DNA from 3 places in the Ferdinandcohnia sp. QZ13 genome. Region 1 is predicted to be linked to each of the others. Evidence: riboswitches for the same ligand, from Rfam matches in the RefSeq annotation. Region 1 holds a riboswitch; each other region holds the start of a gene.
What was found. A riboswitch is a leader RNA that binds a small molecule or an ion and turns the genes downstream of it on or off. The one in region 1 is predicted to bind cyclic di-GMP.

Region 1 (10,560 bases):
GGTGCTGCATAGAAACCTGAAATAGCCAAAACAACAACTACTGCGATAATCCTGGCTCGTTTGCTGTGAAAGCGATACGCAACAAAATCGGCTACTGTATACGCTCCCAATCGTCGCAAGGGACCAGCAACAAATAGTGCCAAAAGTGTTAACCCGATTGAAAAGCTAAATGTATAAAAGGCACCGTCATATCCAATAGCAAAGGTGAGACCTGCTAACCCAAGAAATGTCGCAGCACTCAGATAGTCTCCAGCGATGGCTGAACCATTTGTAAACCATCCAAATACACGCCCACCAACGAAAAAGTCACTTGCACTATCATTTCTTTTTGAAAGATAGGTAATATAGACAATAGTTCCAAGGAGTAGAATGGTAAAAAGATATTTGGGGTCAAGTAATTGCATCATACAACAGTCTCCTTCTCTACTTTATTTCCGGCTGAAGGCGTGATAGTCTGAACTTTCTTTTCCCACCGCTCATAGAGCTTCGTGTGCACATAAGCAATGATAAAGGCCATGACCATGGCAAATATCGAAGTTAAAAACCAGCTGGCGGACATTCCGCCGAACAACTTTGAGAAAGCCCAATCCGGTTTAAACCAGTTCATCACCGGAACCGAAAAAATAAAGACAAAATAAATAATGGTCAATGATAACCCGGTTCGAAATTCGGACCTAACAATATACCTTGTTTCCCTATCCAGTTTTTGGAGCTTTTTGATGTCAATCGTTTCACACGGCTCATCTGTCATGACAAATTCTTTTTCTTTCAAATCAGCTTCCACTCCCTTTGTATTTTGTAACTGTGCCGGGATCACCCAGTCAAAACACGTATGTAGCCGGCTTTTTTCATTAATCTAAATCCCCAAACTTCTTTCACAGCACCTGGAACTCACTTTTTAAAAAAATTCATCAAAAATAACTTTTCCGTTGGAAAGTAATTGTAAAATCCCCCCTTGCGACACACCTGCCTTCAAAGTAATTTAAACGATGGTCCTGTCAAAAAAACCTTTTTCCACATAGCTCATCTGTTATATCCATTAATTTTTTCGTTTCTTCCCCCTTTCTTCGTTAACTAATTTGTCCTTTTTCCATTTGTGAAAAGTGAATCACTTTTCAATTTTTGATTATACTAAATTTTCCTAATATTTTCAACAAAGTTTTTTCCCTGAATCAGCGTCTCCATTTTCCCGACTTTCTGTAAGTACTTTCACATTTTTAAGTCTCCATTCCGACTATTTTTTAAACCTGCAAGGTCCTGAAAATAAGGAGATCTTAACTTTTGCTCCCAGTTACGATATGATTAAATCAGAAAACTTCCAAAATTGTTACTTCAAGTTTTCACATGATATGATCTCGTTTATCCATTCGGAGGATGGAATGTTTAACATAAAACTAAATATGAGGTGATTCACTTGTCACTTAAAACTGAAAAAACATTAACGAAAAAGGGGCTAAACACACGAAGAAAACTATTAAAGGCAGCTGAAAAGGTGTTTGGTACAAAGGGGTATTTTGAAGCGTCAATTGTCGATATTACCCAAGAAGCAAATGTTGCACAAGGGACTATCTATAAGTATTTTCCTTCGAAAAAGGCGATATATGATGAATTAGTTCAACAAATGAGTCGGGATCTACGCCTTTATATTAAACAGGCGATTGATAAATCGCCTTTAGTCGATGTGCATCGGAGAGGTTTTGAAGCGTTTTTTGAGTGGGTAAGCGAAAACCGAAACTTATACAGCATTGTTTTCCAGGCAGTTATTGTTGATAAGGATTTATATCGCTGGTACTATGAGAAATTAGCATCTGGTTATATTAGAGTTTTAAAAGAAGCTGATAAAACTGGTGAATTTAAGTCACTAAATCACGAAGCGTTGGCTTATAATCTAATGGGCATCGGTCAGTTTATCGGGATGAGATGGATTTATTGGGAAGGCGAAGAAGTCCCTAAGGAAGTGTTAGATGAAGCAATGGAGATGGTCTTACACGGAATTTTGAAGTAGGAAAATCAAAATTTAGAGCGCCTTCTTATTATTGGATGCTTTGAGTATACAAGATTTTTCAGACTCCAAAACGATCAATGATCATCTTGTTTGTAATGCCTGAAGAAATATTTCATCTGAAGCATAAAAATACGTGGGTAACCCGACTGCCTTGCGTCTCCGCCTTGTAGCTGTTTCCTTGCCTTTTTAAAAGTTTGCCATTAACGATATAATAATATATTTCTTTAGTATTTTCCTATAATAATGGCACTACTTCAAAGGTAGTCTAAATTTGGTTAGGAAGTTTCCGAAAGAACTGAAGTAAAAATCCTCGTATCTCTTTCATTGTATGTATTTTATAGATATCTATTAGCCCCATTCTATGGGGCTTATTCATGTTTTCTTTCCTAGATTCCATTAATTATCTCCGATAGACATAGTTGCAAATAACAAGGATTATTCTTGTAAAAGCATCGAAAAGTAATCATGACGAATTTGCTCAAAGTAAAACATTAGGTATGTAGATAAACTAAGTAATACTTTTTGTAGGTTTGTTATGCCTTCCGTTTTCGTTTTTTTCATTTATTTTTGAAAAAATATGAATGAATAAGTAATGCGACGATACTTTCTGGTTGATTTCCTTGTACGTCGATTACATGCACATTACTAAAAATATGGTTTCGCTTCATTATACCGATTATCTCTTCATCAAGGGTTAATGTTATGTTTGATGTGATCGTCGTTGCAGAAGATATATACGTTTTGTCATGAAAACTAAACTGAATGGCTTCTTTTAATTTAGTAGTATTTTTAAAATTAATTTGTGTACTCGCTTTACCAATTTGTTCTCCGTTTTTATATATCTTCCACTGATCTTGCTGGGAGAACCATTTATCACGAAACCAATGTACAGTATAAATTTCATGTTCAATTTGAATTTTCTAAACATAAGTACCAGCTAAAACCAAAAATATCACTTAAAGCATATTCCCATTTGTGTGGAAAATAACGTTTTACATACCCTCTTTTCTCTTTCCCTTTAAAAAGTGGTTTTTTAATCAATAATGACTTTTGTGCATTATAAAATGACCATTCGTCAATATCTTTAGGTTGAAAAGAACGCTCATTATCTGCGAGTCGTTTACTTATCAAAAAAATAACAAGTGATGCGACAGGAAGTAGAAAAATCATTGCAAACATTAGTGGTTCAAATGCATCAAACACTATATAACGAGCAAGTGCTGTTAGTAACAACAAAACAAATAGTAACATTAGTTCAATCATTTTTTCACCTCTATTCATTTACGATTATACTCTATAATAGTTTCATATTTTTTTATTGATGCTATCTATCTCCAAGTAATGGGTCAGACGAAATAAGGCTCCCCATCTTTATTAAATATTTTTTTGGGTACCTCCGCACACAATAGCGCATTCTTCACATTTTTTAAAACCATATGTAGAATGAAGGTAGTCTTAAAGAAGACAAATCATAATTATTTTTGGCGAAAACATTTTTTGAAAAAAACGGTATTAATCATACACTAGAACAATTGGTCCTACTGACCTTACTTAAATATTAATTGGTCTAGTTTAATACACGTTGTTTCGTCTAAAATAAAACTATCTCATCTAAAGGAGCGAAAAACATGCAAACCATCGCAGGAAAAGTGGCATTAATTACAGGAGCAGGCCGTGGAATTGGACGAGCAACAGCAATCGCTTTTGCACAAGAAGGTATTCACGTAGGTCTTGTGGGTCGTACGCTTGAAAACGTACAAAAAGTAGCAGAAGACCTTAAACAATATGATGTGAAGGTAGCATTCGCTGCAGCAAATGTAGCGGATTTAGATTCGATTACACAAGCGGTTGAATCCATTCGTGGAGAACTTGGTGCAATCGATATTTTAGTAAACAATGCCGGCATTTCAAAATTCGGTAGCTTCATGGACTTAACCCCTGAAGAATGGACCAATATCATCGATGTCAATGTAAAAGGTGTGTACTACACAACCCGTGCAGTTTTACCAGAAATGTTAGAACGCAACACTGGGGACATTATTAATATTTCATCAACAGCTGGGCAAAAAGGTGCACCCGTTACAAGTGCATACTCGGCTTCAAAGGCTGCTGTTATCGGACTAAGTGAGTCCTTAATGCTTGAAGTGCGCAAGAAAAATATTCGGGTCACAACGTTAACACCAAGTACGGTTGCTACCGATATGGCGGTTGAGCTAAATTTAACAGACGGCAATCCAGAAAAAGTGATGCAACCAGAAGATTTAGCAGAATTAATGGTTGCTCAACTAAAGCTTCATCCACGTGTTGTGTTAAAACACGCAGGACTTTGGTCGACAAATCCTTAATCATTCCAACAAAAAACCTAAACACAAATTTGCGTTTAGGTTTTTTCGTTCAGGGATAGTACCCTGTACCTATGTCCCCATCGTTTTTATTTTATAGGTGTCTCTCCCCGCTTCTTTTGCTTCATATAGAGCAATGTCAGCCGTTTTTAATATGGAGGAAATGGAGATTTCATCTTTAGATACGATTCCAATCCCAATGCTTGTTGTTAAATAGAACGTCTTATCACCGATGGACCAAGGTTCATGTATAGCCTTCTGAATATTTTCAAGTATATTCCCTATTTCGTCTTCATGGGTATCAGGTAAGACAATGACAAATTCATCGCCACCCAGACGTGCAATAAAATCGATATTCCTCAGATTTTTTCTGATTCTATTCCCAAATTCAATGATGACAGCATCTCCAGCATCATGTCCCATTTCATCATTTATTGTTTTAAAATAATCAAGATCCATCATTCCAACGACAAGTCCATTTATCTTGTTATTTACGAAATCATCTACTGATTTTCTTAAGAAATCTTTTAAATACCTTCGATTTGGCAAATTCGTCATCGAATCATGGAATGCAAGATGCTTCAGTTCTGATTCATAATCCATTTGTGATTGAATATCACTAGATACACAAACTGTATAAATGAATTCATTATCTTCATTAAAAACAGGAGTTGCCTTCATATCAAACCACATCCACCCGTTAACCGCATGCTTTTTTCTGATATGAATTCTTCCAGACTTGTCCATATGAATCGCATGTAAAATCGTTTCCTCTAAAAGAGATTTATCTTCAGAATGAATATTATAAGTAAAATGTTTACCTATTAATTCCTCTTGCTCATAGCCTAATATATGTTTATGAGACGGTGAAGCATCAACGATGAATCCGTGTGGATCCAGAATTGTGATCAAGTCTTGTGATTTTTCGGTAATAATCTTAAGACGTTGTTTTGTATCCATATATTTTCGTGTGATGTGGATGAGGTTTGTGATATCCTTCATCATGGAAAAAATCCCAACGACTTGGTTATTTACAATAATCGGGGTGAATTTCACAACAAGCTCGATTTGCTCTCCCGTTTTCTTGTTCATGATTAATGAAAAATCTAATAGCTCACCTTCTATAGCTTTCTTAAAGTTCGCTTGCAATAACTCAACATTTTTCCGATCGAATAAAGCAGATAAATCAGAAAATGCAATCTCATCCATGCTATAACCGGTTAGGGCTTCAACCTTATTATTGCCTTCTATGATGTCACCATCGATATTAAATGTGATAATCGCATCCGAATTATTCTTATAAAGGGAACTGTACTTCTGATTGCTCTCATTTACCTTTTTCCAATATTCCCGTAGTTCGAATTCTCCCCACTTCTTCTCTGTTATATCATGAACATGTGCAATAACATGGGTACATTGATTAGTAACCCTATCTAGTAGTGGAGTTACGGTCGTTTCGGAATAATACTTCTCCCCAAGTAACGAGTTATATGAATCTGTATATTTTATACTTTCCGTCTTTGAAACGGCTAGTCTATATTGTTCATTAAGGAAATCCGCTCTTTCTTTCGGATAAACTTCAGAGATGGATTTTCCAATTATTTCTTCATTTAAACCTGTTTTCTCCATGGCTATATGATTCAGGCATTCATAATAGAACTCTGTATCATCCCCGACTTTTAGAATAAACAATGGTTCTTTAATACCTTCCATTATGACTCGATGTAAAAATTGATTTTGTAGTTCCTGCATTCGTCATCTCCATTTTGTTGGTATCGTTTGTTCATTTTCGCAAATTCAACATGGTTAGCGCCTTTGTATTTTTGAAAGATAGCTACTCGGATTTTCGTCAATAAAATCCCCATCATTAAACAGTGGATTTTGCTTCATTTGTAATGAGACTTTATTTAAAATTGATGCAAATTCATCTCGATCAGATTCTTCCATTTGAAACTCTACACCATATTCAAATATGTCTTGTTCTTTCTCATTATACCGAACGATCGTTCCGTTAAAAATCATTTCTTTATCTAAAAGGGTGGTCCTAAAGTTATACAAAATATCGGTATGTGGCTTAAGTTTTAAATGGCTTACAAACCGTAACCCACCCAATCCAATGTCTAAAACCATCACATCCGTTGTTCCAAGGGTAACAGCCTTTCCGTTAAAGGATACGATTGTCATTTCGGTATGTAACGGAAAGAAAGGAAAACTGACTCGATAATATTTACGACGATTCATTGGAGCCCCGGACTTACTGCTCGCAGGCTCTATCTGATCCATTTTAAAAAGTTCAGTCATCCTTTTCGAAGAAACCGATTTGCTGTAATAGTACCCCTGGATTAAGTCACATCCCAATGATTGCAGGATACTAAATTGTTCCTCATTTTCTACCCCTTCTGCTACGACCGTTTTATTTAATCCTTTTGTAAGCTCAATAATCGATTTTACGATTATTTTATCCTCTACATTTTTATGAATGTGTTGAATAAAGGAACGATCGATTTTTATGATATCAGAAGGAAGTTTCTTCAAATAATGGATGGACGAATATCCCGTCCCGAAATCATCCAACGATAGTGAAATGCCCATCGCTTTTATTTGCTCAATTTGATCCTGAACAACACTTGTTTCTTGTAACAAGGTACCTTCCGTGAGCTCAATTTCCAGATGCTTTGGATTGATCTGATACCTATTAATTGTCGTTTCTAATATACTAATTAAGGAGCTTTTTAAAAAGTCCTTAGCTGATAAATTAAATGAAACCGTGTTAAATTGAATACCTTGTTCTTCCCATTGGCCCACTTGCCTACATACCGTATCGATGACAAACTCTGAGATTTCACGGTGAAAATTACTTTCTTCTGCAATCGTGATAAATTCCAATGGTGAAACTTCTCCCCATAGTGGGTGTTTCCAACGGATTAGTGCCTCTGCACTTGTTGCTTTTTGCGACTTCACATCCACTTTTGGCTGGTATTCGATATACAATTCACCATTCTTAATGGCACTCTGTAAATCTGTCTCTAATTGAAAGGTTTTAAAGGATTCAATATTCATATTTGCAGCATATAATTGATAGTTTGCTACACCATGCTTTTTTGCCCGTTTTAATGCAGTGTTTGCATTTTTTATAAGTTCAACCTTATTTTCTCCGTCATCCGGATAAACACTAATTCCAATGCTAGCCGTGATTCGAATTGAATAATCCTGAATTTGGAGTGGAGCTTGAATAATATCAATAATCTCTTTCGCATGACTCATATACTCTTCATTCTTCATGGAGCATTCTACAACAGCGTACCATTCATCTCCTTGAGAACGGAAAAGGAAAACTCCTTTATTTAGGTATTTTTCAAGTTTAATGGATAATTGCTTAAACGCTTCGTCCGCTATTTTAAATCCTAATGTATTATTAATGCGGCTAAACCCGTCTAAATTCACACAAAACAAAGCAAATCTTTCTCTTGTAGTTTTATAGCTTTCGATGACCTCTTGTATATGTTCACTTCCGTTTAAAAAGTTTGGAAGATTCGTCAGTTCGTCGTGAGTGGTGATAAAATTTATTTTCTGTTCTAGATGTAAAGCATTGGTGCAATCTTCTATTACTCCAACAATTTTTCCGATATTCCCCATCTCATCTTTAACGGCAACTGTGGTTTCATTTATCCATTTAACAGCACCACTTGGGGTTATAATCCGATAAGTATGTGAATTTTTACCTTCATTGGTTAATCTCGCATAAATTGCTGAAAAATCGATAGTGCCCCCTTTATACCAAAGTGATTTCCAATACTCGATTGTTAATTTCTCTTTGGAAATTTCCAAAATTTCTTCAATTTTTCTAGAAACATAGATTATTTCTTTGTTTTTAAGATCAATAGTAAATAAGGCCAAACCTAAGTGGTTCGATATTAACCGATAATAATCGAGCTTTTCACTATTATTAAATGTGGTTGCGATGTCCTCTACAAATGTTTCCATATTACTACTTGAAAGACTCTCAAAATAAGCATCAATACCCTTTTTTCTCTTTAAATCAACCTCATGGTGTTTTTTTCGGAGTCGATCTAATAATTTCATTCTTTTCCTCCCCCAGGAAAATCTAGTGATGTATGTTATATCTATTTTCATTAGTTTCAGTCTTTACTCAGCGCGAAGCTGTTCTATACATTTAGATTTAATTAAATTGCCAGTAAATAAAAAAAGAAACTTCACCGAAAAACGGGAGTTTCCTTTTCTCTCCATCATTTCGGTAACCCGACTACCATAGCATGATTGCGTTAGGCTCGTGGCTTTGCGTCCCTATCTTTTGATAAGTTTGCTTTTATCGATGTAATGCTTATTAACTATATGTATTACTTTAGTACTAACTTATAATAGTAGAAAAAGATTTTATATTCAACAGCTTTTTACAAAATACCAATTAAATGCAAAATTACGCTCTCCCCTTTTTAAGAATACCCAAAATAATTCCCAGTATCTGTGCTCTTATCACAGTTTTTTGATGATTTGTGAAAGTGTTTAGGGGCAGGTCAGTGGGTAAGATGAGCCGAATAAGAGCCTGCCCCTAGTATTTAAGGCTTCCAACAATACTAGGTGTCAGGCATGGAAGAATTTTCGGTAACTTTAGCTTACTTTGATCGAATTTGATTGTATTCCATCTAAATTGTATACCTTTTTTCAATCATCCCATCAGTATTGATATCGCGTTGAAAAAGTTAAATCAACACACCCCTTACTTCAAGTGGAGTTAAAGCATTTGTGTGATTTACAAATATAAATGCATCATAACGTTCAGAAATGACAGACGGAACATAGTTTCCATAATGTTCATATTGTGGGTGATAGATAACGCCAATCGCACGATGGCCAATTGAGTTAGCAAATAAATGTCTGTTTTTATCAGTAAAAAGTAGGAGTTTATCATAATTCCCCGCTTTATATAGTAGATCTTCCCAACTTCCTGTAGTTGCGGGAGGTGTCTTCATTTTTTCAAAGTTTTCACCCCACTCACTAGCTGCGATAACCGTACCATGATGTGTACCGAAACCTACAATATACACATTTTCAGAACCTGCTTGCTCCCTCAAGAGTTGTCCGACATTTACAATTCCTTCATTCGCCATATCTGTAGCACGTGCATCCCCAACATGTGTGTTGTGCTCCCAGATGATTCCTTTGGATTGATGGTTATAAAAGGAATCTATTTTATGGATGACCTCAACCATGTGGCGGTCTCTGATATTCCATGATTCATTATCATTCGTTATCATTGTTGTATAGTAGTTTTCAGCATTAGCAGCGATAAGTGCGTTTACCTCTACGTTTAAACTACTTTCCTCTGAATCATGGTATATATGTTTGTTAACACTTATCCCCGTTAGGAGTTTTGTGACTTCTTCATGACAGCCTTCGGAATAAAACGCAGACGACAATGCATACTTTTCTGCTTCACGATTAAAGGGTTCAAAACAAGCAAACGCTTGTCTCGCGACCTCGAGATCTGGTGAGTTGCGTTTTTCCAAATACTTTATAATTTCATCCATGGATTCCCATAAACTATAGATATCAATCCCATAAAAGCCAACCATTTTTTCACTCGGTTTTCCTTGATTATATTCTTTTAACCATTCGATCAGGTCAATGATTTCTTCATTTGCCCACATCCACGTTGGCCAACGTTTAAATTGCATAAGGACATCACGGGCATTGTTGTATTTAGATGAATACCCTTTAATATAACGATTCACCTCTTGGCATGCAGGCCAATCACCTTCCACAGCGATAAAGGTAAAATCTTTTTCAACAATTAATTTTTTAGTAAGTTCTTTGCGATTTTTATAGAATTCAGACGTTCCATGTGAGGATTCCCCCAACAAAATGTATTTCTCATTTTTAATAGAAATAACAAGTTGTTCTAGGTCCTCCTTAGGATTTCTAATTGGAATAGAATGTTGTTGTATCGCTTGTATCATTTTATCAACCATATGAACTCCTCAGTTCTTATATTCTGCATTATACGAATTCTCACCCGAATGAACAGAAAGAAGAGTATCCGCATATCCAACCAATCGGTTTACAAGCTCATCAGCAATCGCATAAACAAGGTGATGAAGTGACGAATGATGTAAAGCAGGGTCATCAAATATGATGGTTGTATTTATGAATATTTCCTTTGTATCAAATAGGTTATAATGAATAATCACCTTT
Region 2 (10,560 bases), on a different contig from region 1:
GCATGCATGCAGTGATCACAGGATGGAAAATGGTGATGCCACATACCTGCCTAAAGGAACTTCGATTTATGAGGTAAACGGGTACCCGTCCTCTTTCATCGTAGCAGCAGAGGATAAAGTATATGTTGTTGATGAAAATAAGGAAGCAAAAACAGCAGGTGAGCTTTATCCACTTGATGGGTTGGTAAAAAATATTTACATTGAAAGTACCGAGGATGGTAGTCGTCTACATACATTTTCATACAAATCAAAGGAACAATTTATCCAGGCTTGGTATCAGCTTGAACTGGATAATCCGTATGGTTTACATGTAACCGATAAATTCGATGGGGAACGTATTTTTTTAGAAATCGAGCTAAATAACGGGGTTAGCTTTCGGCAGCTTTATTGGATGGATTCAAACACCTTTCATAATGGGGCAATAGGGGATGATGAAATTAAAAAGGTGATCGTTTCAGAGCTTGAGAAGATGGAGGAAAAGTGAAGGACTTTGTGAAGTAACATTAAGGGAAAACGGTCCTTCATTTCCTTAATGAAGGACCGTCCGAAGCAACATCAATGGCATTCAATCCTTCATAAGCTTGATGAAGGAGGTTTCGCTTCATCTTATATAGCAAAGAGTCCTTAACAAAACCCTGGCCTCACATACCCTTTTATTTTTTCGCCCTTTTCCCCATGTTCCTTGCATAAAGAAATCCCGCTCCGAGCGAGATGATATCCGCAATGATGATAAAAATGGAATCTGCATATCCTTTATATATGGATGCAGCAATTAGAGCAACCGCTAGTAAGAAGCCCACATAATAATTATAGGTCACCCTTGTAAAGAAAACGACGAGTACACCCGGAAGGATGAGCGCCAGCAAAAGTTTCAATAGCATCAAATTCGTGTCCTTTCAACAATTTCATACATTTAATATACCAAAACAACGAAAGTAAAACACATAATTTACCCTTGCTATTCAAACACCTCTGGATAAAACCCTTTCGCTAAACTTTCCACCGCATATGCCATACGATTTCCAGGTAATACGCTTTCTAATGAAATAACAACAAAGCTTTCGTTTTTGACACTTTCTAACTGTGAAAGGGCAGGGTCGTTTTTGATATCTTTAATTTTTTGCTCAATCGATGGTGCGTCATAGTCGTGTATCAAAATCACATCAGGCTTTCTAGCAAGTACCTCCTCGTAGCTGACAGTGGCCCATTGCTTATCCGTAATATCTTCAAAAACATTTCGTCCCCCAGCAAGCTCAATCAATAATGTTTCAAAGTTTGTCCCGCCCGCTGTAAAGACGCCATTTCCACCACTATCATAAACGAGTACATCGACTGGTTCCTGTCCGACCAATTTCTCCTGCACCTCAGCAATTCGTTCCTTCTGCTCAGCAACAAATGCTTCCGCTCGCTCTTCAATCTCAAAAATCTTACCGAGATCAAGGATTTCTTGATAGATTTCTTCCATTGTAGTTGCCATGTTCATATACACCTTGATACCATAGCTATCAAGCTCGTCGACATCCAGACCTTCACTGCCGAATTCCCAGTCGATTCCATAAATAAAATCCGCTCCACTTGTTAGTACAGCTTCTCTTGTAGCAGAACCATATGTAAGCTCAGGGATTTTATCATATTCCTTCGCATATTCTGGCAGAGCGCCACGGCTATGATTATCTAAGCTATTCCCAATAACATAATCAGATAGTCCCAACGCAATGAATAATTCTGTTGCATTCGGCCCCAATGTTAACACCTTAGAAGGCTTTTCTGTCATTTCTACTTCTCTACCATAATTATCAATAATGAGAGAGTCCTCAGATTGTTTTGCAGACGTGTCCTCTTTTTGCCCGCCACATCCTGCTAACATCAACACGAGCATCCCTGTTAAAACAAATACTAGTTTTTTCATTTATTTTCTCCTTCTAGTAAACTTTGCGGTAAAAAGGTAATTGCCACCTTATTAGTAACTGGATGAATCATTACATCCGACCGAACACCGTAAATCTTGTAAATTGTTTCAGAAGTTAACACCTCTTCGGTTGTACCTGCCAACAGCATTCGTCCATCCTTGACGGCATATAATCGGTCACAATAAAGAGCGGCGAGATTTAAATCATGGATGGCTGATAAAACGGTAACCCCTAGCCCCTTAATTAAGTCAAAAATTTGCAACTGATGCTGGATATCGAGGTGGTTTGTCGGCTCATCTAAAAGCAGCAAATCGGTTTGCTGTGCTAACATCCGTCCTAGTAGAACGCGTTGTCTTTCTCCGCCTGACAGATCGCTAAAATTCCGCTTATTCATTTCGAACATACCAATTTGCTTAATCGCTTCTGCAACAATCTCTCGATCTTGCAGACTATCACCTTCAAAAAAGCCTTTATAGGGGCTTCTGCCCATGGCAACGATCTCTTCCACTTTAAAATCAAACGGAACTTCATTTTCCTGCCCGACTACCCCCATCTTTTTCGCAGCCGTCTTTGGATTCATTTTATTTATATTCTTCCCGTCCAAAAATACAACCCCGGAATCCGGTTTTAATGCACGGTAGATATTTTTTAAAAGGGTTGATTTTCCGCTTCCGTTGGGTCCTATGATTCCAACAAACTCGCCTTCTGAGACATGTAGATTCATATCTTCAATAATTTGTTTCTCATCCAATGAAAAATATAAATTCTCTACCTGTAGCTTCAATTCATCACCTCATTGCTTCTTTGATTTTAATAACCAAATAAAAAAGGGTCCTCCGACTAATGCGGTTAAAATTCCAATTGGTAATTCCTCCGGGGCAATCACCATGCGGGCAGCAACATCGGTCCAAATCACAAAAATTCCTCCCAGCAAAGCACTTATAGGAAGGACGCGCTTATGGTCGGATCCAACGAGCAACCTTGCAATATGTGGAACCATTAACCCAATAAACCCGATTGAACCACTCACTGCAATTGTTACCCCAGCTAAAAGGGAGGCGACGAGAATTAGCATTTTATGCAATCCTGCCACATTAAAGCCTAATGTTCCAGCTGTATCATCTCCAAAAAGTAAGGCGTTTAGAGCTCGGTATTGGCTCATCAAAACCACCATACAAATAACAGCCACAATCAGTGGTAGCGTTAAATAGCCCCATTTCGCCCCAGCTAAACTACCCGACATCCAAAAAGTAGCATTATGTAATCCCAAAGCATTTGGAGCACTTAGCGTAATAAATCTTGTCAAAGCATCAGTCATGAGGGCAATTGCTACACCCGATAGTAAAAGATGAGTGACATTAATTCGACCGTTCACTCTTGAGAGTAAATAAACTACTATAATCGTCACAGCAGCACCAATAAACGCGCTGATTGATAGTGAGTATGTCCCAAAAATTGAAAAGGCACCAAATAGCATCCCTAATGTTGCCGTTGCAGACGCACCGGATGAGACCCCAAGTATAAAAGGATCTGCCAAATGGTTACGAACCAATGCCTGCATAACAACTCCTGTTATCGCTAGTGAGGCACCGACAATCATTCCTAATAAAACCCTTGGCAAACGCAATCCCCAGACGATATTGTACTCAACCTGTGTCCAGCTAGATTCAATCGTGAGAAAAGGAAGTTTTGCAAGAAGAATCTTGGTAACTAAATGTGGATTAACAGAAACAGGTCCAATTCCAATCGCCAAGAGAATGGAAACAATGCTAACAACAAGTAGCAGCATTGTAATAACTTTTATATTCGGTTGGTCCTGATTGAAGATTTTTCGAAACAAATTTCTGCTCATAGCTAATCCTTTCATAAACTAAACGCCCAGAAAAGTTTCTGGGCGATTTAATTTAAACACCTTTATAGTCGTTACTTTCATATAAGTCAATGAGTTCGATGTCCTTGTTTTTATCCTGGAAATAACGATACGTAAAGTCATTTTCAAATAAAACGACATAGCGTTCATTTCGGTCACGAACAAGTAAACTTCTTGAATCGAATAGACGTGTATCTACATTCTTGTTAGCAATCCATCTTGGAATCCGGTTCCCGAGGGAACTAAATTCAACTGAAACATTGTACTCTGCTTCTAATCGATATTCAAACACATCATATTGAAGCTGACCAACCGCACCTAGAATGAAATCATCATTTGTTTCCTGTCTGAATAATTGAATCGCACCTTCTTGTACGAGTTGCTCAATTCCTTTTCTAAATTGCTTCGCCTTCATCACGTTCTTCACGCGAACCTTACGATACATTTCCGGTGGGAACACAGGTAACTCTTGATAATGCATATCTTCTTTACCAGCAATTAATGTATCACCGATTTGATATACGTTCGGGTCATAAATACCAATAATATCCCCAGGATATGCCTCATCAACTGTTTCACGGCTTGCCGCCATAAATTGTTGGGTCTGATTCAATTTGATGGATTTACCGGTACGAGTAATGTTAACGCTCATGCCTCGTTCAAACTTTCCAGAGCAGACACGTAGGAACGCAATTCGATCCCTGTGCTTCGTATTCATGTTTGCCTGGATTTTAAAAATATACCCCGAGAACGTTTCGTCCTCTGGTGGAACTAGGCCAAGATTTGTTTTACGAGGCTTCGGTGCTGATGCGAATCGTAAAAATGTATTAAAAAATGTTTCCACACCAAAGTTTGCGAGTGCACTACCAAAAAATACAGGAGTAAGCTCTCCGTTAGCGACACGCTCCACATCAAAATTGTTTCCAGCTTCATCTAATAGGAGTAACTCATCTTGTGTACTGTCATAAACCGGTGTATCTGTAATGGCTGGATGCTTGCCGTCCTCTAGCTCCTCTAAAGGAATGATTTTTTCATCTTCGTTCCCAGTAAAATGAACGAACCGATTGTTATAACGGTCGACAATCCCTAAAAATCGTTTGCCCATACCAACTGGCCAGTTCATTGGATAGGACTCAATCCCAAGCACCTCTTCAATTTCCGCTAAAAGATCAAGTGGATCCTTACCTTCACGGTCAAGCTTATTAATGAATGTAAAAATCGGAATTCCTCTCATTCGACAAACTTTGAAAAGCTTAATCGTTTGTGGCTCAACACCCTTTGTGGAGTCAATGATCATCACAACACTGTCAACAGCCGTTAATGTCCGATACGTGTCCTCACTGAAATCCTCGTGTCCTGGTGTATCCAAAATATTGACGTAAAAGTCTTCATAAGGAAAACTCATCACACTTGATGTAACCGAGATTCCACGTTGCTTTTCGATTTCCATCCAGTCCGATGCAGCGAATTTTCCTGATTTTTTTCCTTTAACTGTTCCCGCTTCACGAATCACGTTACCAAACAAAAGCAATTTTTCAGTCATCGTCGTTTTCCCAGCGTCCGGGTGTGAGATGATGGCAAATGTTCTTCGTTTTTGAACTTCATCTATATAGCTCATGCAAATTATCCTTCCGTTATCACAATTTCTATCTAAAAAAATATATCACATTAAAAAAAGAACTACAACGTGAATTGATTCCAATTTTCACGAGGAATATCAAAAAAAGAGGCTATTCTGTGATACACATCACAGCCTACTACACAGGTTCACACTATACTAAAAGTAGAAATAGAAAAAATACTGTAATGAGGTGAAGGTTACATGTTTGTAGCATATTTTCTTACTTTAAGTATTATTCTTACTTGTGTCGGTTTTGCAGTACAAATTATGAATGGCGTTAAAGAGTTAGATAGTAAGTCACTAGATCAATAAGCTAGCAAAAAGAAAACGGGAGAGGCTAGTTACCAACTAGTCTCTCCCACTTTTTCGTCATCAAATAAAGGTACCCTTCCATTCTATAGCAACCCGGCCGCCATAGAGAGTTCTCCTTAGGCCCGTGGCTTTGCGTCATTGTTTTTCAACAATTTTGCCTTTTGTATAGTTTGGTATTCTGCTTATCTAATGGCGTTACGCATACGCTGATATTTACGTTGAATGCTAATTGGGCTACGGTTTAATTTTTTTCCAATGTCTGAAAATGGTTTACCCATTGCGACAAGCTCAATCATGGAATGAATTTCAACAGTAGTCCATGACCGGTAATTGACCCTCTTCTGCTTGGAACGTTCCCCTTCAACCCAGCTAGGTTCAGGTACGATTGCATTTTTTTCAATTTTGGAGAAGTCAATTCGGTCTTTATTGATCTTTGCCCAATCCCAAAAATCTTCAGGTTTAATAAAGTAAAATTTCCGTGTATTTCGTGTTGCCTTTTTTGTGTACTTTAATCCATGGTTGTCAATCCAAAGCTTTACAGACTTTGGATCAATTTTTAATAGAGTTGCCAATTCATGCATCGTTAACTGACCGGTGAAAGACTTTGTATTGGAAATCCCTAATCTCTTAATCTTTAATTCAACGGCCGTCTCCGTTCTATGTAGGTGACTCGCAATCGTAGAGATTTTCATTCGACCTACATTGTCCTTGAGAAACTCTATTTCTTCATACGTCCATGTTCTTTTCTTCAAATCAAAATTCCCCTTTTCATTCTTAATCGCACTAAGAATGAAAGGCCTTTTGATGACATACCACTATCATATCATACTATTGGACTAAAAAAACATTGGTAAATTTATTTTTTTGAAGATTGTCAAGTGCTTTTTATACTTTTCTAGTTTGCCGGTAAGTATGTAGTAAATTGGAAATAAGCGGATTAATGTTTTCTGGAAGTGAATAGAGACTAAAGAACTGTACATCAAGCCCTTCTTCACGATTCACGTCAAGCTGTCCTCCAACAATCTCTCTTGTGATATAAGCGATGGTAATGGGATAAAACTCATCTCCATTTGGTAGTTTGACAAAGTGGCCTTTTCCGGAAAACACGCCTACTAGTTCCATTTTTCCGATTTGCAGCCCTGTTTCTTCTAGTACTTCTCTCCTACCCGCATCTTCTGTGGATTCCCCTAATTCTAAAAATCCTCCAGGAACACCCCAAACACCGTCTTTTCGTTGCTGAAGCAAGATTTCACCTTTTTCATTAATTACTCCAACTGCCGTACCAACTAAATTAAGCGGTCGGTTGCCAACAACTTTTCTTAGCTCTTCGATATAGCCCATGACAAATCCTCCTATCTTTTAATCTCTGAAAACAGATATATGATAAGCCCAAATAGTGCTACTCCAATTGATAGATTCCCATAAAGGTCCATTCGTTCTGGATTAATGAAAAAAATATCTAAGTATGGAACAGGATCGTCACCTAAAAAACTGTCGACGTTGTATAAGGCTAATGCTTTTAAAGTCCCCAGAAGCATCAGTGACACACCTACTTGTTGGCATAATTCTTATCTTTGTTTTTTACGATCCCACTCACAATAAATAGGATAAAAAGACAAACAATGATAAATTTCATATTTCACCCCTATTATCAATATTTGTTATTTGTGGAAATAATACCACAATTAACCATTTAGTGAAATTTGATTAATTTGCTCTTTATTAAAATACTGTCAGTAACAAATGCATGCTGTCGTTTCCCGGGAAATGTTGTCGCCAATAGAAAAATTTGTCGGAAGTATTTCCTTAAAGAACCAATTAAACATTAAAAGACCCAAACCATATTTAGGTTTGGGTCTTAAAACATATTATGATAGATTTCGTTCGATCTTGTATTCCTCTGTTTTTTCAGTCAACCAAGCACTGTATTCTTCTGAGATTTTTTGATCAAACAGGACTTTGTAAATGGAGTCTTTGCTTTCTTCATAGGTAGCTTCTTTCGCTTCTTTTTTATCGGTCACTTTGATGATATGGTATCCGTATTCTGTTTTTACAGGGGCACTAATTTCATCGATTCCCATCGAGAATGCAGCATTTTCAAATTCAGCAACCATTTCACCTTTTCCGAAATAGCCAAGCTCTCCACCAGCCTCTGCATTAGCAGTATCCTTTGAATACTCTTTCGCTAATTCAGCAAAATCTGCACCATCTGCAAGCTTTGTAGCAACTTCACTTGCAGTGGCTTCATCATCAACTAAGATATGACTTGCTTGAACTTGTTCAGGCTGAACAAAGGAATCCTTGTTTTCTTCAAAATACGTTTTTACCTCGTCATCCGTAATCTCAATTCTTGGTTCAAGTAGTTTTTTCGTTTGGATAAACTGTTTGATATCGTCTTCGACTTCTTTACGGGTTACTCCACTCGCTTCAATGGCACTCGTAAAGGTTTCCTCTCCTCCATAGGAGTCAATTAATGCCTGTAACTCCTCATCCAGCTCTTTATCAGAGACCGTTATGTTTTCTTTCTCTGCTTCTAGTTCAATGATTTTATTTGTGATCAATGTTTCTAAAACCTGTGAACCATAAAATTTTTCTAATGATGTGTGCAGTTCATCGCGCTCAATTTCTACGCCATTTACACTTGCAACTACATCCTTCTTTACATATGTGAATCCAATGATCGCTATGACAATACATAAGATTGCCCCAACGACCCAGGCTAGTTTTGTTTTCCCCATTGTTTTTTCCCTTCACCGCTAAGCGTTATTCAATTCCAGTATTATTACTTGTTAAGGTTAGTTTTGCTGTTTCAAGTTTACCGCCGCGGTAAAAGCTTAATTCAATTTCATCACCAATTTTTACTTTTGAATATAAGTATTTTCGAAGATCCATTGAACTCTTAACCTCAGTATCATTGATTTTCACAATCACGTCGGTCATTTTTAAGCCAGCTTTCTCAGCAGCAGAGTTCTGTGCAACACTTGTTACGATAACTCCTTCTTTTATATCTTCAGGAAGGTCGGCATAATACATTCTAGGTATTTCCGCGAGATCCGCCAATCCAATACCGATAAATGGACGCTCAATTTTACCACTTTCAATTAAACTGTTAATAATCGGTACGACATCATTACTAGGGATCGCAAATCCTAATCCTTCTACACCACTATTTGCAATTTTTAAGCTGTTAATTCCAATAACTTGCCCTTGTGTATTTAATAGTGCACCACCACTGTTACCAGGGTTAATTGCAGCATCTGTCTGAATAACGTTTAATTCCCAGCTACCTGCTGAGGTATCAACTGAAATGCTACGATCCTTCGCACTTACAATCCCTGAAGTAACCGTTCTTGACAAATCAAGTCCAAGTGGGTTTCCAATTGCAAATACTTGGTCACCAGGGCGTAGAGATTCAGAATCACCAAATTGTAGAACCGCCTCTACATTCTTAGAATCTATTTCTAAAACCGCTAAATCGGTTAATGGATCTGTTCCAATCAACTTAGCCATTGTTTTTTCACCATTATAAAGGGAGATTTCCACTTCATTTGCATTTTCGATGACGTGGTTATTCGTCACAATATAGGCTTTATCGCCATCCTTTTGAAAAATAACTCCGGAACCTGTTCCACTTGGGACACTTTGTGAGTTATTTCTGCCAAACGGGTTTTGTTGTGCTTGCATACTCGTAATTCCAACGATCCCTTTTGATGCATCTTCAACCATATCTGCAACAGAAGACGTTGAGTCACTGACTGCTGTTTGTTGGATTTTCACAGGACCAGAAGCTTCAATCACTTCTGATTGCTTCTCATTTGAAGGCGTATCTGAATTAAAATATCCCTGTAATCCGTCAATATGTGGTGCGACTCCCAGCGTTAATGCCGAACCAAGGACACCAGCAGATACCATTGATAGAAAGCCTTTCATTTTTCCATTTGACTTTTTTTCTTTTGGCTTTGATGAGCGAAGTGTTGTTTCTTCAGTAACCGCCGATTGTTGAACCGTTTCTGCTTTCACCGGAACAGAAAGCTCTTGCTCTACTTCAGGATCTACTTTCATCTCTGGTTGTTCAGATTGATTTTCTTCAATACGATTTTCACTATTCTCTAAGTTGTTTGGATCCTCTTCTGTATGATTAAATTCATTAAAACGTTTATCGTTTTCCATTATGAATTCCTCCTTAACTAACTCCATGTATTTATCATAGACAAAAATTATGAACAAAATATTAACAAACCTTGAAAAGACATGGAAAAAATTGAAGAAAATCCATCAAAAAAATGATGGATTTACTCTGAAGGTATTCGAATGACAAACTTTGTTCCTTTTCCTTTTTCACTAGACACTTCAATTTTCCCATTGTGAAGTTGGACGAGCTGTTTCACAATCGAAAGTCCTAGACCGAATTGACCGAATGGCGTTCCGGTTCGTGAAACATCAGCTTTATAAAAACGATGCCAGATGTTCTCGATTTCTGACGAATCAATTCCCACTCCAGTATCTTCGATTTCGATGACTGTTTCATGCTCTCCTGCTCTTCCTCGAATCCAAATAGTGCCGTTATCTGTAAATTGGATACTGTTTTTTATAATATTAATTAAAATTTGTATCAAGCGGTCGTAATCGGCTGTAATCATCAAACCTTCAGGGACCTCAACGATTATTTGATCATTTTTTTCATCCGCCTGTGGCTCAAGTGTATCTTTTACAACCTCTAGCACTTCGACTAATTCAATCGTTTCTTTTTGAAGCGTTACTTGATTGGAGCGAATTTTTTCATAGTCCAAGTTTTCATTCACCAGACGGATAAGGCGCTTTGTTTCCTGACTTACTAATTGAACTCC
Region 3 (10,560 bases), on a different contig from region 1:
TAAAGGAAAGTTCCAGGTTTTGATTGCAACTGAGGCTGGTGGCGAAGGGATTAACCTGCAATTCTGTAACCATATTATCAACTATGACCTTCCTTGGAATCCGATGAGACTTGAACAGCGCATTGGACGTATTCATCGTCTTGGTCAGGAAAAGGATGTTCATATTTATAATTTCGCAACGAAGAACACGGTTGAAGAGCATATTTTAAAGCTATTATATGAAAAAATTAATTTGTTTGAACGTGTCATTGGTCAACTAGATGATATTTTAACGAGGCTGGATCTTGGTAATATTGAAGATCATATACAAGATATCATGCTTCGATCTCGGAGTGAGGGTGAAATGAGAATTAAAATGGAAAATTTAACTTCGATTATTAGTTTTGAAGAACAAAATGAGGGTGAGCAGCGTGCAGCAACAGGAAATCGTTAATTTTCTTGAGAATTATTTTGTTTCAAATCATTGTGAAATTCTTGAAAGACATCCTGGGTATATGACCGTGCAATTGACAATTGATTTGGATAAACAACTCATGAACCGCCCCTTTTATTGGACATATGTTGAAAAAACAGGTGGAGAACCGAATCCGATGAAGCTAACATTGATTACAGATCGTGACCAAACGCCCGACAGTGTAAAAGGTGACTTTATCCATTTCGGTGCTCCTCGCTTGCACCAAATTTTTGAATCTACAAAAAAGCTAGCAAGCTATATTCGATTGTATCAACAAAAGCCTCCGGGTACTCAAGGAAATACTCCCCTTTTCCCTTGGCTAGGGTTGAATGTAAAGGTTTCCTATAAAAGTGACCGTAAACGTGACGTGTTAATGTCACTGGGCTTACAGCTAATCAACGGAATCATTGTTGAGGATTTTCAGGAAAAACTTGAAAAACTACCACTCACACCAAAAATTCCTGATTTAACGTATACAATGTCACCGTTAGTTAAACCTCAAAGTGGTGTCAATCGTCTTCAGCAATATGTGAGAGGCTATGTGGAATCACAGGATCATGCATGGGCAGATGAAGCGAGACAACGCTGGGACGAGGATTTAGCTCTGTTAGATGCCTTTTATGAGGGAATTGACGAAAAACCAGAGAGCTATGAAATTGAAAAAGAAGCACTTAAGGACCAATACGAACCGAAAGTTCTTGTCGAAATTATCAATGGCGGATTGTTTTATCTTTGTCAAAATGCGATCTGAAATAGGCCTATCCCCATTTTTGGGGGTAGGTTACATTTTTTTAAGGTGATTTCTAAAAAATCGTTCGACAAATACCTTGCATTTCATTGGAAAAATTACAAAAAATCGTTTTAGAATATCGTTATACATTAACCATACCTTTTAACTAGTTAACAAATCATAGGCCCTTCTCCCTGTTCTTCGAGTTTGTTCTACATAAACAGGAGTATTTAACCACTATTCGATAGTTTACACGTTTAATTATCAGTCTTTTATAAATATTTTGATATCGACAGTTTTTTACAGAAAAAGTAATTTCTGTGTTTTATACTTCTTAATGTAATACAAAGGTTCTATACATATATGGACTATCGTGTTAGGTCAGTCAGCTAAGGTTTGAACAGACAAAGGCAAACCTATTGAAAAATAGGGACGCAAAGTCACAGATCTAAGGTTGTAGATTACAATTATGATGGCTGGACTGCCTGGAATACTAATGTATTTTGGGAGGAAATCAAATGTTAAATGAAGTACAATTCAAAAATGAGCAATTGGATCAGGAATGGATCGACCTTATATTAGAAGCAGTGGAGATGGGAATGAGCATCCAGGATATTCAAGCTTTCCTCCAAAGTAAAACAGCATAACAGACCTAATAATTCATACAGGAACTTCAACAAAATAGAAACAATTGGATGCCAAAGAACTCGGTTAATATACCGGGTTCTTTATACTATTTACATTTTTTATGTTCTTATTATAAAACATATTCTTCGTTATATGTTATAATAAAAATAGGAAGGAAGGTGAAAAGTAATGATTGGACAACGTATTAAAACATATCGTCTACAAAAACAATTATCACTATCTGAACTAGCAGATCGTGCAGGAGTTGCCAAATCATACTTGAGCTCAATCGAACGGAATCTCCAATCAAATCCTTCTATCCAGTTTCTTGAAAAAATATCTACAGTACTAGGCGTAACAGTAAACGAATTACTCCACGAACAATCAGAGCCTGAAAGGGTAGAACTTGATTCAGAATGGACAAGGCTTGTACGAGAGGCAATGAAATCAGGAGTTTCCAAAGAGGAATTTCGATCATTCTTAGAATTCAACAAATGGAAAATGAACAATAAATAGAAAATGCTTCGGCGACATCGTTGCCTGAAGCATTTTTTATTTTATATGTATGTTTCGAAAGCGGTATGGGATTCAGATAGATGGGTAGTTGTGTATTTCTTATGTAGAGTCGTATGAAAAACATCACCAGCATCACGTGCACGAAGGCTTGAAAGATCGGCTTGACATATCGGGCAGTCCCATTCACCATACTTACTGCTACAAAAGGAAGGCTGGCTACATTTTGGGCATGTTTTCGTATACATTGGGTTTCCTCCATTTAAGATATTTGAATAATCCAATAGCCATGGAGGGAAATAACATAGACGTAGAAAGCAGTAGCTACATAGGATAAAGTATGAATTATTTTACTCACTGGAAAACGAATTATGAAAATAAGTACAATTAAAAATATGGAAAGCATTGCTTTTACAAAAAGAAATAAAAATGGATGGATTTCGTATAATGAAAACATTATCGGGTTTGCTTCAGAAATATGGCCCCAAAGTATTCCAAAATGGGTAATACATGCGTCTAATAGATTTAAGTTTGCTAGGAGTATGAGGATAAATTTCATTAAGAACCTCACTAAATTAATATGAATCCATGATGAGAATCTTTTAAAAAATACACAGCGTTGTCAATGGAGAGAAATAGTCAGCTCCTATTTCTAATTAAAACATTTCTTAATAAAGAACATCATTGCAAATACAATCACCTTATCAATCTATATAGATTAGCGAACGGTTTTTAAGCGTTTTCTTTTTAAAATTAAAAATAAAATACTGCCGCTTAAGACTAAAGCAATTCCTACAATTAAAACGTTAAAGGTATTGGTTCCCGTCTTGGGAAGTTTTGGCCCGTCAACAGGAAGTGCCCCACCTAATGTACCTTCTGCATAGAATTTAAGTTCAACCTCAGTTGTTAAACCTTGATATTCATTACCTAAATGGGACGGAAATTCTACCGTAAAAGTTAATTCTTCTTGTTTTCCACTCGCAATTGATCTAGGATCGATTGTATTAAATTCACTTAATTTCCCTTTAAAAAGCTCTCCACTTTTATCAGATATAGTAAGATATAACTCTTCATATAATTCTTTTGACCCTGACTTGCGCTTCGCCGACGTTAGATATTTAAAATCCTCAGAACCACTATTTTTTATTGTTAAAGTTCTAGTAGCCCAGTCGCCAGGCTTAAAATTTTCAATATCAAACAATACTTTTTCTGGAGTTGTCATGATGTCTATTTCCTTACTATTCTTCGTTGGAGACGCAGAGACTTGATTTATTTGAGAAAAAAACAAAAGTGTACATACTGACATAAAATATAGTATTCTAAGAAAACCCTTTCCCCTCTTCATTTTATGCTCCCTTCCTTCCCTAGAAGGGGATCAATATTAATAAATATTGATCCTTAATTAGTTTTAGTTTCTTCAACAGCATTTTTCGACTTGCTATTTAAATCAATTTTTGAGATTGTTCTCCAAAGTGTGAAAATAGAATATAGGAATATTAAAATCCCAGGTACGATCATTAATAAAACAGTTCCTTTTTTTGAGTCTGCAAAATCTGCAAAGTAACCGAGATATGGTATGGTAAATCCACGATATTCCGCGACCACATTTTGAGCTAATACTGGATTGATATCCTCTGTATTATTATTATCTCCTTTGGTTCTATACATCAGCTGATTATCATTTTTAATAACTTCAGTAATTCTGTGGGTGATAAGTTTTTCATCTTCTTCCATAAATGTGATAACATCGCCCTCTTTGAAACGAGTCATATCTCCACCTGTTTTTACTGCGATAATAGAACCTGTTTTTATACCTGGCTCCATCGAACCTGATAAAACTGTTTTCAATTGATATCCAAAAACAGAAGGCTCCCCTCCAGAGAGTTTAGATGTAACAACTAATGACGCAACGCATATTAATAAAACTACCAATAAACCTGTAACTAAATGATTTAACCATTTAAGAATCTTCTTTTTCATTGTCCATCCTTCTCCTTATTTCCTTCAACATTTATCGTTTCATTAGGAAGTGAGTTATTTACATTTACTGCATCTTGAGTTTGGTTATCGCTATTACTTCCAGCTGATGCAGGGGTTTCTTCACTTTTATTTGTAGTAGTTTGTTCATTATTTTCTGGTGTCTGATTTGCAGCTTTATCTGACCCTGTTTCTTCTATTGGTTTTGTTTCCGGCGTTTCAACATTCTCATTTTCTACTGATTCCTTAGGCGTCTCTTCTTTAGGTGAGTCACTTTGTTCGTTTACCGATTGATTATGTTGACATTTTACTTTTACTTTTACACTCCAAACATCCTCAACAGATTTATTTGTTTGATATGCATAAAACGTGTAAAAGCCCTCTTCAGACTCTTGATTTGTAACAAAGCTAAGTAGTGTTTGTTCTCCACTTGCTAAAGGAGGTATTACATCCTGTCCTTCGGGAATATCTATTTTCGTTCCTTGAATTTTCGGGTTACCCCCCTTATCTTTTCCGCCATTCTCATCCTTATCAATATAGTAAATTTCAAATTTACTTGGTGTTTTCATATCGCTATCACTAATATTCTTTATCGTTACTTTCATTTTTGCTGGACATGCTTTTAAATTTATATTGCCTTTATCAATAAATGCTAATTTACTATTATCCGCCCATGTACCTGCTGTGAGTGTTACATTTGCTTTTTTACTAGAAGTGAAGTGGGCAGCAGTACTTGATGTCACATATTTAATTGAGAAAATCATTAAATAAAATACTAATGCTATTTTAAGAACGGCAAAAAATCGATTTTTTCTTTGTTTTATCCCTCTTAACAATCTACTATTCTCATTCATATTTATGTTCCGCCCTTCTTCATAACAATATTTATACATATTTATGAAAACAAAGTTGATCATATGTTTTCATAAATATGTATAAAGTGGAAGGAGGGATCCCTCCTTCCATTAAGTTACCTTAATTCTCCCTCTTTTTGACTTGCTTCAAAACTTAATTCAAAGTCTATTGAATCCCCTTGGAAGATATTTTGATCTTGACCATTATCATTGAATTTAAAATCAACTCGTAATGTTTGTCTATGATCAGTTTGGTATGGCCTTCCACTTTCAGGTTTTAAGTCCTCAGCCACAACTAAATTTTCAATTTGAGAAAGTGGTACCCAATCAGCTACAACTTCCCTTGATCCAAGTTTCATAATGTGAACAAAAATATGATCAGCAAAATCTTCACCGTTATTATTACCATTTGCATCAGATATTTCATAATCTACATTTAGTTTTACATCATTAATATCTAAACTTCCTTCGTTATATATACGGATTTGGTGGACTTTCCAGTCACCTGGCTTCATATTGTCAATACTCAAATCAACTTCTTCTCTATCATCTACACCCTTTAACCCAATATCTAACGTTCCAGCAGCAAATGTATTATTCGTTACTTCAGTATCATTAAAATATGCGAATGTTCCTCCACCTATTAAACTTAAACCTAGAACAGCTGTTGCAGCAGATAATCCTAATTTTTTCTTAATACTCATTTTCAATCTCCTTTTCCTTTATTTGTTTTGTATAAAGAACATTTTTTATATGATATAACTGTTTTGACTTAACTTAGTATGTAAGCAAGGAAGGAGATAGAATCCCCTTCCCCTGTTCATTTGTGAACTATTATCTTAATTCACCTTCAGTTTGGTGAGCAGTAAATGTCCACTTCAGCTCTAAAGCGTCACCTTGGAATTCGTTTTGATCTGCATTATTGTCAACAAACTCGAATGCAACATACATTTGGTCACTAGTTCCTGCTTTTAACCCGTCACCTTCACCGTTTAGACCAAATAACCATGTAATCCAGTGTTGGACATTTTCAACTGCATCCGGAGTCATATTTTGAAGGTCGTATAATGTTGTTTCAGAGATTACATCATTATAGTCACCGATAACCCAACCATCACCCGTTTTGTCAGCATTCTCTAAGAAAAGCACTTTAATGTGTTTACCAAAATCATCAACATTATCACCTTTTGCATCAACAACATTATAAGCAGTAGCTAAATCAATTGTTGAAATATCAAGAGAGCCATTGTTCTCTAATTGGAATTCACGAACCATGATGTCCCCAGGTTTTAAATTATCAACATCAATAACAACAGATGGGTTAACTGCTAGATCTAATGTACCTGCTGCAAACGTATTGTTTGTTACTTCTGTGTCACTAAAGTATGCAAATGTTCCTCCCCCGATTAATGCCAATCCTAGTGCTGCTGATGCTACCCCTAAACCTAATTTCTTTTTCAAACTCATTTTTGTTTCCTCCTCTTTTTCCCTTAAATAATTTTTTATTGAATCCTTATGTATTGATAAGGAGATCAACCAAGATATGTACTTCATAAAGTTCTTTCTTGTTCTTTCTAACGAACTTACAATGTGAGTATAGCCCATAAGTCTTATATTTGAAAAATCCCAAAATCAGCCATTTTTTCTTAATAAAGAACTATTATCGTTCTTTATCTCGAATTACCTCTTGTTTTCTTACTATTTTATTATTTTATTAAGAACGAAAAGTTCCTTATAATGAACATGCGGGCATTCAATATATGAAGGAGAAGGAAGATGATTGGATCCAGGATTAAGGAATTACGAAAGCAAAAAAGACTCACCATTACAGAGCTTGCAAAGCGTGCTGGAGTTTCAAAGTCTTATTTAAGTTATATTGAACGAGATGTACAAAAAAATCCTTCTCTTCAATTCTTAACTAAGATTTCAAAACCACTTGATACAAGTATCGAATATTTATTAGGAGAGGAAAAAACTGACACAATTACAAACGAAATACTTGATAAGGAGTGGACAAAGCTTTTAATGAAAGCAATTGATGATGGATTAAGCAAAGAGGATTTCCGTGAAATTCAGAACTTCATTAAATTTAGAAACTGGAAAAATGATCACATAAAAAACGAAGGAGGGAATAATATTGATAACGTGACAAAACAATAAATGATTTAGATTAAAAGTGAACAACTATGGAAATAGTGATGATGTAATTCATTGCTCTTGAATCCTATTAAGATCAACTTACTATTATTTAGTGAAAGGAGAGAGTGAAACCTATGAAAAGAAGAATTCTGATAACTGGTTTAATAGGTGTAATATGTTTAGGATTCACCCAATTATTACCGGTTTTAGCAAGTGAAGATATTGGCAATAGCATAAAAAAAGAAAGCGTAGTTTCAACGTCTAATGAAAGTCCAAAGGGAACGGAACCGAAAAACAAAGAAAAACGAATTACTGAAGAAACAACTAATCCAAAACCTTCCAGTGATTTTCGTCGTCCGGTAAGAGATAGTGAACAATTACAAAATCAAGCCAAGGATTTGGGTATTGATACCAAAGGGAAAACACAGGAGAAAATAGAAACTGAAATACGTTCTACAATACTTCAGCATAAAGCAAAAGAAATTGGGATTGAAGTAGAAGGTAAATCAGAAGAAGCGATTATATCAGAATTAAAAGAAAAATATAATGAAAAACCTGAAATAACTGAGCCTTCCTCCAATAAATACGAGGAACTTAGAATGAAACCGGAATCTAGAAGAAATAACATTATTGATACTGCAAAACAACATGGTATTGAAACTGAAGGTAAAGAGTTTGATGCAATTGTTGAAGAACTAAAAACAGTTTTACTAAAAGACAAAGGCGAATAAAGTTTAAAAAACCTTGAAAGAATTAATCCTTTCAAGGTTTTTTAATTAATCCCTCTTCTCCACTGCCGACAATACCAATCCCCGCTCATTTTCCTCAGCCTTATACGTCACATTGTTCAATGTTGCGGTTCCATTAATTTTCTTATCTTTGTCTCGAAGGAGACCTAATTTATATGTGACTTTTCCGATGTCCTGATCTTTGACCGCCTCTTCTGTATTTGTTACTGCAACCAATAAGAAGAAAGCAGCGATTGTGTCCTCATATTTGTCCAAAGTTGTGTTGAGGTTCTCAGCTTCTCGGTCTTTTTTCACGATCGATAATCGAATGACCTCGTTGGTTGTTTCATTTACAATTCCTTCGAGAATCATTCCATCATTAACATCGTGTTTAAACTCTCCATTTCTCACATTTATTTGGTCAATTTTATCGGAATCCTTCATTTCTGCTTGAGCTTCATTCCAATTTTTTATGAGATCGTCTGTTGTAAACCCTAATGAGCCAAGGTTAATTATTTTATCTTCCACTTGTTGAATTTTTGTTTCAGCTTCGTCTTTTTTTTCTTTAGCTTTGTCATCACCCTTACAGCTAACAAGTAAGGCTACACTTAATAGGATAATCACCATAAAAAATAGTTGTTTCCGCATGATCTTTCCTCCCATATACAACATTCCACATAATGATAATATGTGCGTTTGGTGGACATATCATACAGCAAAAAGCGACCCGGAATGGATCGCTTTCTCAATTATAATCTTCTTTTTTGCTAATCATCGCTTTAACGACAAATACCTCATCGCTATCTTTAATGGTATTCTTTATCACTTCATCTTCTAGTCCAATTCCAACACCATTTCCATCATACCTTGCGATTAATGCTAAAGTAATCGGTTTTTCAGCTTCTATTTTTATTTTATCGCCGACCCATGTTTGTGCCATTCCTATATTCCCTCTATCTAGTTCGACCGGTGATGACTCAAATGTTGATAACGTGGTTCCATCAGCAACGGAGTAAGTCCAACGTGTATAGGTAGTTGAATCATCTATTTTGAAGTCCAGTTTTGAAGCAGCTAATGTCATTTTTTCACTAGTACCGGTTGAACCATTTAAGAGATCTTCTTGTTTTTCGCCATTCTTATAATGTTCAATCCAAAGATGAATCATTTTTATTTCTTCGTTTTTTATATCAAGGTCGTACATTAACAATGTATCAAAACCGAATGAACTAATAATTTGTGAATTTCTTTCATTTTGTTTGACTGGTGAAAGCACACCATCTTTTGGATTTCCGATAGCATTTTCAGTACTACATGCAAACAAAGTAAGTAATACAAGAACGCAAATAAATTTCTTTAAAACCCTTCTCATCAGCACTCCCCCTTTTTTTCCATAATACCATACATTCCCATTTTATCTGCATAATTTTACCGTTTAGATGGGAAATCTAAGTAAAAAGCGAGGTGTTTGTCATGTTAAGGAAAATCTTGATTGGATGCTGTTTTAGTTTGTTGTTATCCCCGACTGTTTTTCTTTTGAATGATTCCTCTATTACTACAGCTGAATCTAAAAAACCGGTACCTGAATATGCAAAATGGGGAAGGCTCGCGATGGAAGAGACACAAAAACGATACCCATCAGCCCAAATTGTAGATTATTTACATGTTGGTAGATATAAGAAAAATGGAATGTATGTTGAACGTTTCAAGCTTTGGTTAAAACAAGATAATCGAGAGTTCGGGGTTATTGTGAATATCACCTTTGAACCGGATACGGAGAGAGTAAAAAACATTACGGTTGTTAAAACAGATCGCTAGTATATTTACATATTGTCTTGTTTTTATGTAAAAAATACCCTTTAAAGGAGGTGTAAATGCTATGACTGGATTTATTATGAAGATCATTTTATTACCTTTGGTTGTAGCTATTTGTTCTGGTATTTTTGATAGTGTTGATTATGTATCATGGTATCAACCCATTGTGGTCGGAGTCGTGCTGGCCATTGTTGGTCACTTCATGGAAGTTATGATGCTTAGAAGAAATACAACTGTAATGACTGATATTGCAGATTTCATTGCTGCGGCAATTCTTGTATATTTTGTTTCCTTATTTCTAGACGGTGCAAGAGTAACCTTTTGGGGGGCTATTCTAACTGCCCTTGTAATTACATTAGTGGAAATTCCTGTCCACCGCTGGTTGGTAAGGTCAGGAAGAGCTGAAAAATCAACCGCATGATAAATACGAAAAGCGCAAGGCGCGCTGATAAGAAGGTAATTTTCACTTCCGAATCGATTGGCTTATGACCAGATAGCCAATCGCCGCCTGGAGCTGGACATTGAAAAAGAGGTGCTGATTTTAGCACCTCTTTTCAGTTAACCACCGATATACGACATTTCAATCTTCTTGCGTTTTTTCGCCGTTTCCTCTGTACGTTCATCTGAGTAACGATCACGTCTTGCCTGCCATACCGATTTAAGTGCTTCATCAATATCACTTTCGGATGCACCCGAACGAATTAATGATTTTAAATCATGACCAGC

Region 2: it holds a riboswitch for cyclic di-GMP, as region 1 does, so the genes downstream of both, RGU12_RS19310 (peptide chain release factor 3) here and RGU12_RS00185 (EAL domain-containing protein) in region 1, are expected to answer to the same signal.
Region 3: it holds a riboswitch for cyclic di-GMP, as region 1 does, so the genes downstream of both, RGU12_RS15435 (anti-repressor SinI family protein) here and RGU12_RS00185 (EAL domain-containing protein) in region 1, are expected to answer to the same signal.

The regions. Positions count from the first base shown of each region.
Region 1 covers NZ_JAVIVW010000001.1:32,781-43,340, reverse strand. The annotation lists gene RGU12_RS00215 (sodium/solute symporter) at 1-404, opposite strand, end outside; gene RGU12_RS00210 (DUF485 domain-containing protein) at 404-772, opposite strand; gene RGU12_RS00205 (TetR/AcrR family transcriptional regulator) at 1,406-2,005, shown strand; gene RGU12_RS00200 (hypothetical protein) at 2,912-3,268, opposite strand; gene RGU12_RS00195 (3-ketoacyl-ACP reductase) at 3,634-4,350, shown strand; gene RGU12_RS00190 (diguanylate cyclase domain-containing protein) at 4,420-6,099, opposite strand; gene RGU12_RS00185 (EAL domain-containing protein) at 6,154-8,430, opposite strand; cyclic di-GMP riboswitch class I at 8,599-8,683, opposite strand; gene RGU12_RS00180 (erythromycin esterase family protein) at 9,069-10,337, opposite strand; gene RGU12_RS00175 (hypothetical protein) at 10,347-10,560, opposite strand, start outside.
Region 2 covers NZ_JAVIVW010000015.1:1,117,020-1,127,579, forward strand. The annotation lists gene RGU12_RS19285 (hypothetical protein) at 1-484, shown strand, start outside; gene RGU12_RS19290 (DUF2198 family protein) at 654-881, opposite strand; gene RGU12_RS19295 (ABC transporter substrate-binding protein) at 959-1,909, opposite strand; gene RGU12_RS19300 (ABC transporter ATP-binding protein) at 1,906-2,694, opposite strand; gene RGU12_RS19305 (FecCD family ABC transporter permease) at 2,704-3,762, opposite strand; gene RGU12_RS19310 (peptide chain release factor 3) at 3,815-5,398, opposite strand; cyclic di-GMP riboswitch class I at 5,798-5,882, opposite strand; gene RGU12_RS19315 (DNA-binding protein) at 5,896-6,465, opposite strand; gene RGU12_RS19320 (NUDIX hydrolase) at 6,599-7,054, opposite strand; gene RGU12_RS19325 (hypothetical protein) at 7,066-7,251, opposite strand; gene RGU12_RS19330 (foldase protein PrsA) at 7,582-8,451, opposite strand; gene RGU12_RS19335 (S1C family serine protease) at 8,477-9,883, opposite strand; gene RGU12_RS19340 (ATP-binding protein) at 10,006-10,560, opposite strand, start outside.
Region 3 covers NZ_JAVIVW010000015.1:348,425-358,984, forward strand. The annotation lists gene RGU12_RS15425 (DEAD/DEAH box helicase) at 1-433, shown strand, start outside; gene RGU12_RS15430 (YqhG family protein) at 411-1,205, shown strand; cyclic di-GMP riboswitch class I at 1,584-1,673, shown strand; gene RGU12_RS15435 (anti-repressor SinI family protein) at 1,703-1,831, shown strand; gene RGU12_RS15440 (helix-turn-helix domain-containing protein) at 2,001-2,327, shown strand; gene RGU12_RS15445 (hypothetical protein) at 2,369-2,572, opposite strand; gene RGU12_RS23775 (DUF5658 family protein) at 2,587-2,883, opposite strand; gene RGU12_RS15450 (TasA family protein) at 3,043-3,669, opposite strand; gene sipW (signal peptidase I SipW) at 3,723-4,304, opposite strand; gene tapA (amyloid fiber anchoring/assembly protein TapA) at 4,301-5,155, opposite strand; gene RGU12_RS15465 (TasA family protein) at 5,272-5,859, opposite strand; gene RGU12_RS15470 (TasA family protein) at 5,990-6,622, opposite strand; gene RGU12_RS15475 (helix-turn-helix domain-containing protein) at 6,932-7,315, shown strand; gene RGU12_RS15480 (hypothetical protein) at 7,429-8,025, shown strand; gene RGU12_RS15485 (hypothetical protein) at 8,071-8,670, opposite strand; gene RGU12_RS15490 (YgaN family protein) at 8,768-9,391, opposite strand; gene RGU12_RS15495 (YqzG/YhdC family protein) at 9,493-9,837, shown strand; gene RGU12_RS15500 (DUF2512 family protein) at 9,899-10,255, shown strand; gene moaA (GTP 3',8-cyclase MoaA) at 10,393-10,560, opposite strand, start outside.